DNA from 3 places in the Microbacterium sp. K41 genome. Region 3 is predicted to be linked to each of the others. Evidence: predicted binding sites of a transcription regulator. Region 3 holds the regulator's gene; each other region holds the start of a gene.
What was found. The regulator LexA, encoded in region 3, represses DNA repair genes until DNA is damaged. The targets are predictions, from matches to a motif close to TCGAACANNTGTTCGA.
Positions count from the first base shown of each region.

Region 1 (3,270 bases), on a different contig from region 3:
CCGACACGGCCGCCGTGACCACGCCCTGATGTCCGAGCATGGTCTGCACCCGGGAGACCGCGTGGTGCAGGCGCTCGTCGGTGCCCGATCCGAAGAGGCCGGGCTGATGGTGTGCCGCGTCGTCCACGGCGACGGGGAGGATGCGGACCGCCGCGATGCCGCCGAACGCCCTCGCCTCGTCCACGGGTTCCTTCGCGGTCAGCGCCGCCAGGGACTCCAGCTGCCAGCGCACCCGGTCGACGAGGTCGGAGGCGTCGAAGCACGTCGGGTGCAGCCAGGTGCGGGAGAAGACCTCGCCGCCATCGTCCGTCAGATCGATCCGCACCTCGGTGCAGACGACGGAGGCATCGGCGAGGGCGAGCAGTACGGCGTCGGCCGTCTGCCGCACGGCGAAGGCCACCTGGTCGGCGCCGCCCAGGGGGGTGTCGAACTCGATGCTCCGCGCCAGCTCGGGGTCGGGCGGGCGCGGGGTCAGTGGGCGGGAGTCGGCGCCGGAGGCGAGTGCGTGCATCCGGGCTCCCTGTTCGCCGAAACGGTCGCGCACGTCGAGCGGGTCGAGGGCGGTGAACGCGCCGAGGGTGCGCACCCCGAGTCGCAGGAGGAGCCCGCTGAGCTGCTCGTCGCGGAGCACCTGGACGGGGTACGGTGCCAGGAAATCCCGGGAGGCGCCGGGCGGGACAACCGTGCAGGGGGCCGTTCCCCGTGCGGCGATCTCGGCCGTGAAGGGACCGTCGGCGACCCCGACGCGCACCTCGGGGTAGCCGGCGTCGGCCAGGATCGCAGAGAGCGCCGCCGCCGCCTCCGCCTCGCCCCCGTGGTAGCGCGAGATGCCCCTGGCTCGCAGGATCGCGAGGCCGGGACGCAGGAGGGTGACCCCGGGGGCGTGTCTCTCGATGAGCTGCAGCACCGGGGCGAAGGCCCGTTCGTCCTTCCCCGGGTCGTGCGGAAGGACCCGGAGCGAGGAGAGGAGTCCCTGGGCGACGCGGCGACGTTGGCCGATGCGGACGCCGTGCGCTCGGGCCGAGGCGGTGCACGCGACGACCGTGTTCGCCTGCACCAGGGCCGTGGGCGGATGCGGTTGCCCGCCACCCAGGGCCGCCCGCAGGGGCCAGTCCGGGAACCAAAGCACGAGGACGCGGAGGGGAGCGTTCATCCTGCCTCCGCCCAGAAGAGGAGCTCCGACGGGGTGGAGGTGCCCGACGCCTCCGGTTCGATGGAGAGCGGGGGCAGGGCGGTCAGCTCGGCCACCGCCGTCTCGACGGCACCGTGTCCGCCGGGGAGCCGCACCCGCACACTCGAGGCGCGCGGGCTGTGCCTGGTCCGGGCGGTGACCGTCACCGTGCAATCGGAGAGCAGGCCCCACCCCTCTCCGAGCCCGTGCCAGTCGGGGTCGTGCAGGCGGATGGTGCCCTCGCTCTGCGCCCACCGCCCCGCGCCCGGTTCCTCGGCGACCAGCAGGGTGGAGCCGCGGTCGCGCAGTCGAGCACTCAATCGTGCGACATCCGCATCCCGGGCCCTCGACTCCGGCTGGACGACGATCAGCGGCACCACTTCGGCGAGGGCGGAGGTCACTGCGAGCCAGCGGTCTCCGGGAGACGGGACGAGGATGAGCTTGGTCAGGTCGATGCCGTAGGCGGCGGCGGCCTCCACCCCGAGGGTCGGCATGCCGATCACCGCGCACCAGTGCCCTTTGCCCGAGGCGGCACTGAGCAGCGCCAGCACGAGGGCCGGGGAGGGGGAGACCGTGTAGGAGGTGCCGGTCTGGAGTCCCTCCTCGGGCAGCAGCGCAGCGAAGGCGGGGTCGAGGGGGAGCAGGGTGTGCTCGCTGCGCCGCCGCTGCATCCGGCTGATCTCGCGGCGCAGCCGCAGCACCTCTCCGGCGCGGTTGTCGCTGGTCGGAGAGAGCGCGGTCATCGCATCGAGCCCGATCCCCATGCATCCATCCTCGAAGATATGTACGAATAAAGCAAGTGACGTCAATGACGCTAATTCGTACATCGGACATCCGTGAAACCCTGTCCACAGGGGGTCATCGGCGCGCATGCTGCTCGCCTAGCCTGCCCGGATGGATCTCCGACTCGCCCTCATCGGCCTGGTGCACGGCGCCCTCCTCGGCGTCGGCGGATGGCTGGTCGTGATCGACGCCCGCACGCACCGTCTCCCCAACCGCATCGTGCTGCCCGCGCTCGCCGCCCTGCTCCTGCTCGTCACCGTGGATGCCGTCGCGACGGGTCGGCCCGAGCCGATGATCCGTGCCCTGCTCGGCGGCGTCCTGCTCGGTGGCTTCTACCTGGTGCTGCGCGCGATCAGTCGCGCCGGCATGGGCGGGGGAGACGTCAAGCTCGCGGCGGTCATCGGGCTGCTGCTCGCGTGGCACGGCTGGACGGCGCTCGCGCTCGGCGCGGCGTCCGCATTCGTCCTCGGAGCCCTGTACGCGCTCGTGCTGATGGCGCTGCGGCGCGCCGACCGGGCGACCAGGATCGCGTTCGGACCGTGGATGATCGCGGGAGCCGTCCTCGGCGTCCTGCTCGGCTGAGCGGCCGGGCGCCGCGGGGATGGGGGAGGTCGGGTCTACTCTGGGCACATGGCACTCGCACGACTCCACGGCGGCCCGCTGGACGGGCAGATCATCCCCCTCGGCGATGCGGACGACAAGCTGATCGTCCCCTACAGCGAGACGCAGGTGGTGTACAACCGCCGCGGCGAGCCGCAGAACACGGGCGAGGGCGACGGCCCGACCGAGGTCGACTACTGGTTCGAGGAGTCGCTCGAAGACCTCACGCTCGAGGATGACTGAGCCCTCCCGCACGGTCGAGGTCGAGCGCACGTACGACGTCGACGACGACACTCCGCTCCCGCGGTGGGAGGCGATCCCGGGGGTCGATGCCGTGTCGTCCGGTGAGCACCGTGCCCTGGACGCGCACTATCTCGACACCGACGACGGCGCCCTCGCGCGCTCGGGCGTCGCGCTGCGTCGCCGCACGGGCGGCCCGGACGAGGGCTGGCACGTGAAGGGGCCGCGGCAGGGCGACGGACGCCTGGAGCTGGGATGGCCGCTCGGCGACACCGGCGAGACCGTTCCCGCCGTGGTCGTCGAGGCGATCTCCGGCTGGACGACGGCGCCGCTGACCCCCCTCGCGCGCATCGAGAACGACCGCACGGCCTACCTGCTCACGGGGCCGCGCGGCGTCGTGGCGGAGTTCGTGGACGATCGCGTCCGTGCGACCGACGTCCGCCGTGGCACGCGCCGCGCGTGGCGTGAGTGGGAGG
Region 1 is NZ_SSDO01000381.1:2,764-6,033, reverse strand. Features, by position in the region: gene DW309_RS11835 (DNA polymerase Y family protein) at 1-1,153, opposite strand, end outside; gene imuA' (DnaE2-dependent mutagenesis accessory factor ImuA') at 1,150-1,935, opposite strand; gene DW309_RS11825 (prepilin peptidase) at 2,066-2,536, shown strand; gene DW309_RS11820 (hypothetical protein) at 2,585-2,797, shown strand; gene DW309_RS11815 (CYTH domain-containing protein) at 2,790-3,270, shown strand, end outside.
Region 1: a site for LexA is predicted at 1,946-1,961, ahead of imuA' (DnaE2-dependent mutagenesis accessory factor ImuA'). Genes of this name have one in related genera too.

Region 2 (3,270 bases), on a different contig from region 3:
ACGCGATCACGGTGGCGCGGATCCCGCTCGCGGTGGTCTTCTTCGTTCTCCTGCTCCTCGGTGGCACCTATGGAATCCCGGATCCGGTGGTGCGTTGGATCGCCGGCATCCTCTTCATCGTGGCCATCTCGACCGACTGGGTCGACGGGTATCTCGCGCGTCGCTACGACATTGTGAGCGACTTCGGGAAGCTGTGGGATCCGATCGCCGACAAGCTCCTCACGGGGGCCGGCTTCATCGGGCTGGCCATTCTGGGCGAGGTCAACTGGTGGATCGTGATCGTGATCCTCGTCCGCGAGTGGGGGATCACGATCCATCGTCTGGTGGTCGCGAGCGAGCATGTCGTCGCTGCCGCCTGGATGGGCAAGATCAAGACCGCGTTCCAGGGCGTGGCCCTCGGCTGGGCGTTGTTGCCGCTTCACGTGTGGATCGGTCTCGGTCCGTGGACGACCATCACCTTCGTGCTCATGCTGATCGTGCTCGTCCTCACAGTGGTCAGTGGAATCGACTACATCGTGGCGCAGGTACGCGGTTCGCGACAGCGGTCATGACGTCGTTCACCCCTGAGATGGTCGTGGGCGCCCTGCGCGCGCGCGGCTGGACGCTCGGGGTCGCCGAGTCGCTGACCGGCGGCGCGGTCTGCGCGGCGCTGGTCGCCGTTCCCGGAGCCTCCGTCGTTCTCCTCGGCGGCGTGGTCGCGTATGCGACGCCGGTCAAGCATTCGCTGCTCGGGGTGGACGCCGAGCTGCTCGCGACACAGGGACCCGTCCATCCCGAGGTGGCGCGGCAGATGGCCGAGGGGGTTCGCCACGCCGTCGCCGTCGACGGACGGTCGGCAGACGTCGGTATCTCCACCACCGGGATCGCCGGGCCGCAGTCGCCGGACGGTCAGCCGGTCGGGACCGTCCATCTGGGCGTCGTCACTCCGGAGGGCACTCGCACGGAGGCGTTCGTCTTCGACGGCGACCGAGCGGCGGTGCGCGCGCAGTCGGTGGCGATGCTGGTACGAATGCTGGCTGAGGCGGTCGGGGAATACGAGCCGACAGCCGAAGGTTGATACCGATGTGCTCACATTCAAACCACAGAGTGCAAGGGTAGATTCTGTGCAGGCCAGGAGGGCTAGACTGGCTGTCTCTTCGAGGGGAACCTCGATCGAACACATGGGGAGGAGGTTCCGATGATTCTTGTACGACAGGAAATCGGCGATGTGCTGAGGGACTTCCGCCTGCAGAAGGGGCGCACCCTCCGGCAGGTCGCAAGCAAGGCGTCCGTCGCGCTCGGCTACCTCAGCGAGGTCGAACGCGGACAGAAGGAGGCGTCGAGCGAGATCCTCGCCTCGGTCGCGGAGGCCCTCGACGTTCCCATCTCCACCATCATGCGCGAGGTCGGGGATCGCATCTCCGTCCTCGAGGGCATCCAGGTCTTCCCCGACGTCGTTCCCGACGATCTGGTCGCCTCGGTCGAGCCCGAGCTCTCGCTGCACTGACCACTCGGCCGGGTGACGATGCGACGTAGCGAATTCCTTCGCGCCGTCGACGCGGAGTTCCAGGCGCGAGGGCCGTCACTGGTGAACGACCTCAGTCTGACGGCGGTCAACGGCCGTACCGCGAGCGAAGCGCTGGCGGACGGCGTGCCGCCCCGGGAGATCTGGCTCGCTCTGTGCGAGGAGATGGATGTTCCGCTGTCTCGGCGGCACGGCGTCGGACGGCTGGAGCCGCGGAGCCGCTGAGTTGCTGCTCTCGTTCTCCGGGGTGTGCGGAACTCCGACACGCCGCGTTGCGTTGTTGTCGAAAATCTGTTCGAACCGGGCGTAGTCTTCTGCACAAGTGGTTTCGATGCCTGGATCATCACAGACCTCGGGTGGGCCGATGCAATGTCGGTGGCTCGTCCTAGCGTGAGGACCAGGCTGAAGAAGCCACACGCCTTGTCGGAGAGTTCCTTCCAGCCGGAAGAGCCGCGACAGCCTACAGGCGGCATCACACGCGCAGAAGGAGCACACCATGCCATCACCCGCCGACCGCGAGAAGTCCCTCGAGACCGCCCTCGCGCAGATCGACCGTCAGTTCGGAAAGGGCTCGGTCATGCGGCTGGGCAGCGATGAGCGCGCCCCCGTGGCAGTCATCCCCACCGGCTCCATCGCCCTCGACGTCGCCCTCGGGGTCGGAGGCCTGCCGCGTGGCCGCATCGTGGAGATCTACGGCCCGGAGTCCTCGGGTAAGACCACACTCACCCTGCACGCCATCGCCAATGCGCAGCGCGCGGGTGGTATCGCGGCGTTCATCGACGCGGAGCACGCGCTCGACCCCGACTACGCCGCGAAGCTGGGCGTCGACATCGATTCCCTGCTGGTGTCGCAGCCGGACACCGGTGAGCAGGCGCTGGAGATCGCCGACATGCTCGTGCGGTCCGGTGCCATCGATCTCATCGTCGTCGACTCGGTCGCGGCCCTCGTGCCGCGAGCCGAGATCGAGGGTGAGATGGGCGACTCCCACGTGGGTTTGCAGGCCCGGCTCATGTCGCAGGCGCTGCGCAAGCTGACGGGTGGGCTCAACCAGACCAACACCACGATGATCTTCATCAACCAGCTGCGCGAGAAGATCGGCGTCTTCTTCGGATCGCCCGAGACCACCGCCGGTGGAAAGGCGCTCAAGTTCTACGCCTCCGTGCGCATGGACATCCGACGGATCGAGACCCTCAAAGACGGAACCGACGCCGTCGGCAACCGTACGCGGGTCAAGATCGTCAAGAACAAGATGGCCCCGCCGTTCAAGCAGGCGGAGTTTGACATCCTCTACGGCGTGGGGATCTCTCGCGAGGGCAGCCTGATCGATTTCGGCGTGGAGCACGGGATCGTCAAGAAGTCTGGCTCGTGGTACACCTACGACGGCGACCAGCTGGGGCAGGGCAAGGAGAACGCGCGCACGTTCCTTCTCAACAACCCCGACATCGCCCTCGCCATCGAGACGCAGATCAAGCAGAAGCTCGGCATCGGTGCGCAGCCCGCGCCCGCGTCTGCGGACGAGCTCGCTGAGCGTCGCCCGGCCTGATGAACGAGCAGCGTGGGGGCGATCCGGAACGGATCGCCCCCATCATCCCGCTCTTCGGAGGGGCGCCGTCTCGGCAGCCCTCACGACGGCCTACCCCGCCCGACCATTCGGGGGTGGACGCGCCGGCATCGACTGACGGCGCCGCGTCGTGGCGCTCGACCTGGCATCAGGCGCCGTCCGACTTCCCGCAGGAATCCGACGCGGGCACGCCGAGCGAACGGCA
Region 2 is NZ_SSDO01000526.1:17,867-21,136, forward strand. Features, by position in the region: gene pgsA (CDP-diacylglycerol--glycerol-3-phosphate 3-phosphatidyltransferase) at 1-551, shown strand, start outside; gene DW309_RS18075 (CinA family protein) at 569-1,057, shown strand; gene DW309_RS18080 (helix-turn-helix domain-containing protein) at 1,178-1,486, shown strand; gene DW309_RS18085 (DUF3046 domain-containing protein) at 1,505-1,729, shown strand; gene recA (recombinase RecA) at 2,001-3,047, shown strand; gene DW309_RS18095 (regulatory protein RecX) at 3,161-3,270, shown strand, end outside.
Region 2: a site for LexA is predicted at 1,788-1,803, ahead of recA (recombinase RecA). Genes of this name have one in related genera too.

Region 3 (3,270 bases):
ATCGACGGGCACAACATCTGGCGGGGCGACCTGGCCGCGGCGTTCGCCACGCTCGAGCGTCTGCGCGACCTGGGGGCCGCGGCCGTGTCGGCCTCCACCTCGACCTCGCTGCTGCACGTGCCGCACGACGTCGCCGACGAGACCTCGCTCGACCCCCGCCTGGTGTCGTGGCTGGCGTTCGCCGATCAGAAGGTGCAGCAGGTCGGCGTGCTGGCCCGCGGGCTGTCGCAGGGTCCCGAGGCGATCGCCGCCGAGCTCGACGAGGCCTCGGCGGCCCTGCGCGACCGGCTGGATGCGCCCGGCGTGCGCGACGGCGCGGTGCGCGAGCGGGCGCTGGTCGACGCCGACTTCTCTCGGGTGTCCTACGAGGAGCGGGAGAGTGCGCAGGAGGCGCTCGGCCTCCCGGTCCTGCCCCTGACGACGATCGGGTCGTTCCCGCAGACCGCCGACATCCGTCGCGCACGGGCACGGTTCACGCGCGGTGAGATCCCCCGCGACGACTACGACGACTTCCTGCGCCGGGAGATCGCCGCGGTCGTGTCGCTGCAGGAGGACCTCGGACTCGACGTGCTGGTGCACGGGGAGCCGGAGCGCAACGACATGGTGCAGTACTTCGCCGAGAACCTCGACGGCTTCGCGGTCACGGAGCACGGGTGGGTGCAGTCGTACGGCTCCCGCGCCACACGCCCGTCGATCCTGTGGGGCGACGTCTCCCGGCCGGCACCGATCACGGTCGACTGGTCCGGATACGCGCAGTCGCTCACCGCGAAGCACCTCAAGGGCATGCTCACGGGGCCGGTGACGATCCTCGCGTGGTCGTTCGTGCGCGACGACCAGCCGCTGGGGGAGACCGCGAACCAGGTCGCCCTGGCGCTGCGCGAGGAGATCGCCGACCTCGAGGCTGCGGGCATCGCCGTGATCCAGGTCGACGAGCCGGCCCTGCGCGAGCTGCTGCCGCTGAAGAAGGCCGATCAGCCGTCCTACCTGGACTGGTCGGTGGCGTCGTTCCGTCTGGCGACCGGTGGGGCAGCACCGGGCACGCAGGTGCACACGCACCTCTGCTACTCGGAGTTCGGTGTCGTGATCGACGCGATCCGCGCGCTGGACGCCGACGTCACGTCCATCGAGGCCGCCCGCAGCCGGATGGAGGTCGTCGCGGACATCGCCGAGGCCGGGTTCGACCACGGCATCGGCCCCGGCGTCTACGACATCCACTCCCCGCGGGTTCCCGCGGTGGAGGAGGTGGAGTCCCTGCTGCGTCGCGCCGTGGAGGAGATCCCCACGCGGCAGCTCTGGGTCAACCCGGACTGCGGCCTCAAGACCCGCGGCTACGAGGAGACCACCGCGTCGCTGCGGAACATCGTCGAGGCCACGCGCCGCGTGCGCGCCGAGGTGGGCGCCTCGGTCTGATGATGTGACGAAGGCCCTCTCCGAGCGATCGGGGAGGGCCTTCGTCGTGTCCGGGTCAGACGGCTCGCAGCACCGCGACGACCTTGCCGAGCACCACGGCCTCGTCGCCGAGGATGGGCTCGAAGGCGGTGTTCCGCGGCAGCAGCCACGTGTGTCCATCGCGGCGACGGAGCACCTTGACGGTGGCCTCGCCGTCGAGCATCGCCGCGACGATCTCGCCGTTCTCGGCGTCGTGCTGCGAGCGGACGACGACCCAGTCGCCGTCGCAGATGGCGGCGTCGATCATCGACTCGCCGGAGACCTTGAGCATGAACAGGTCGCCCTTGCCGACGAGCTGCCGGGGGAGCGGGAAGATCTCCTCGACCTGCTGGTCCGCGGTGATGGGCACGCCGGCGGCGATGCGGCCGACGAGGGGCACGAGCGCGGCGTCGCCGACGGGAGTCGTGACATCGGCCGGGTTCTCGGCGCCGGAGCCGGTGCCGGGCAGGTCGATCAGCACCTCCATGGCCCGCGTCTTGCCCGGGTCTCGACGCAGGTAGCCGCTCAGCTCCAGCTGGCCGAGCTGGTGCGTGACGCTGGAGAGCGACTTGAGCCCGACGGCGTCGCCGATCTCGCGCATGCTCGGCGGGTAGCCGTTCTGGGCGATGGCGGCCTGGATGACCTCCAGGATCGCCATCTGCTTGGGGCTGAGGCTCTTGCGACGGCGGGTCCGCGGCGCCTCCGACTCCGGGGCTGTGGTCTCGCTCATGATGCTCCTTCAGTGCGTGAGATCCGACGTCGCTCTTCGAATGTCGGTGGCCCGTGGTGGGGTGTCCTTGTCGAAACCGTATCCGAGAATCGCGCCGATCTGGAAGATCTGTTCGAGCGTGTCGGACGATTCGTGGACAGGGTTTCGAAGACAGCTTGACAGATGTTCGAACTCGAAGATATCTTCGGAACGTAGCTTCGCATTCACGGCTCCCGGCCGAGTCGCGGATGCGAACGCTACGCCAACCTCCCCGGGCCCTCGCGGCGCCGGGACAGTGAAGGAGCAGACATGAGCACCATCAGCCTCAGCACCGCGACCGCGATCTCCGCCATGGCCCGTCCGGCCACGCGGCTCCGGCTCACGGCTCGCGGTCGCGGTGTGCTGCTCGCGGTCGCGTCCGTCCCGCTCGCCGTCGGCATCGCCTTCGCGGCGATCAGCGGCGGCAGCGCCATCGCCTCCGGTGCCGACAAGCCCGTGGCTGCCGTCGAGACCATCACGGTCATGCCCGGTGACACCCTCTGGTCGATCGCCGGCTCGATCGCTCCCGAGGCCGACCCGCGCGACGTGATCGGCGACATCAGCCGCATGAACCTGCTCCGCGGCGGAGAGATCCAGATCGGTCAGGAGCTCGCGATCCCGGCGCAGTACGCGGAGTGACGCATGGCCGTCGGTGCCGCCTCGTCCTCTTAACATGGATAGGGTGACCCTCTCCCTCAACGATCTCCCGCTGCGCGACGATCTGCGCGGACTCACTCCGTACGGCGCACCGCAGGCACCGCTACCGATCGCCCTCAACGTCAACGAGAACACGCATCCCGTTCCTGACGAGGTCGCCAGTGACATCCTCGACGACATCGCCGTGGCGATCCGCGACGTCAACCGCTATCCCGACCGGGAGTTCACCACGCTGCGGGAGGCGTTCGCGGACTACCTCGGTCACGGGCTCACGGCCGAGCAGATCTGGGCGGGCAACGGCTCGAACGAGGTGCTGCAGCACATCCTGCAGGCGTTCGGCGGACCGGGGCGGACGGCGTTCGGCTTCGCTCCGACCTACTCGATGTATCCGCTGATCGCGCAGGGCACGGGTGCGTCATGGGTCGCCGGCACCCGGC
Region 3 is NZ_SSDO01000476.1:5,625-8,894, forward strand. Features, by position in the region: gene metE (5-methyltetrahydropteroyltriglutamate--homocysteine S-methyltransferase) at 1-1,410, shown strand, start outside; gene lexA (transcriptional repressor LexA) at 1,466-2,158, opposite strand; gene DW309_RS15845 (LysM peptidoglycan-binding domain-containing protein) at 2,447-2,815, shown strand; gene DW309_RS15850 (histidinol-phosphate transaminase) at 2,850-3,270, shown strand, end outside.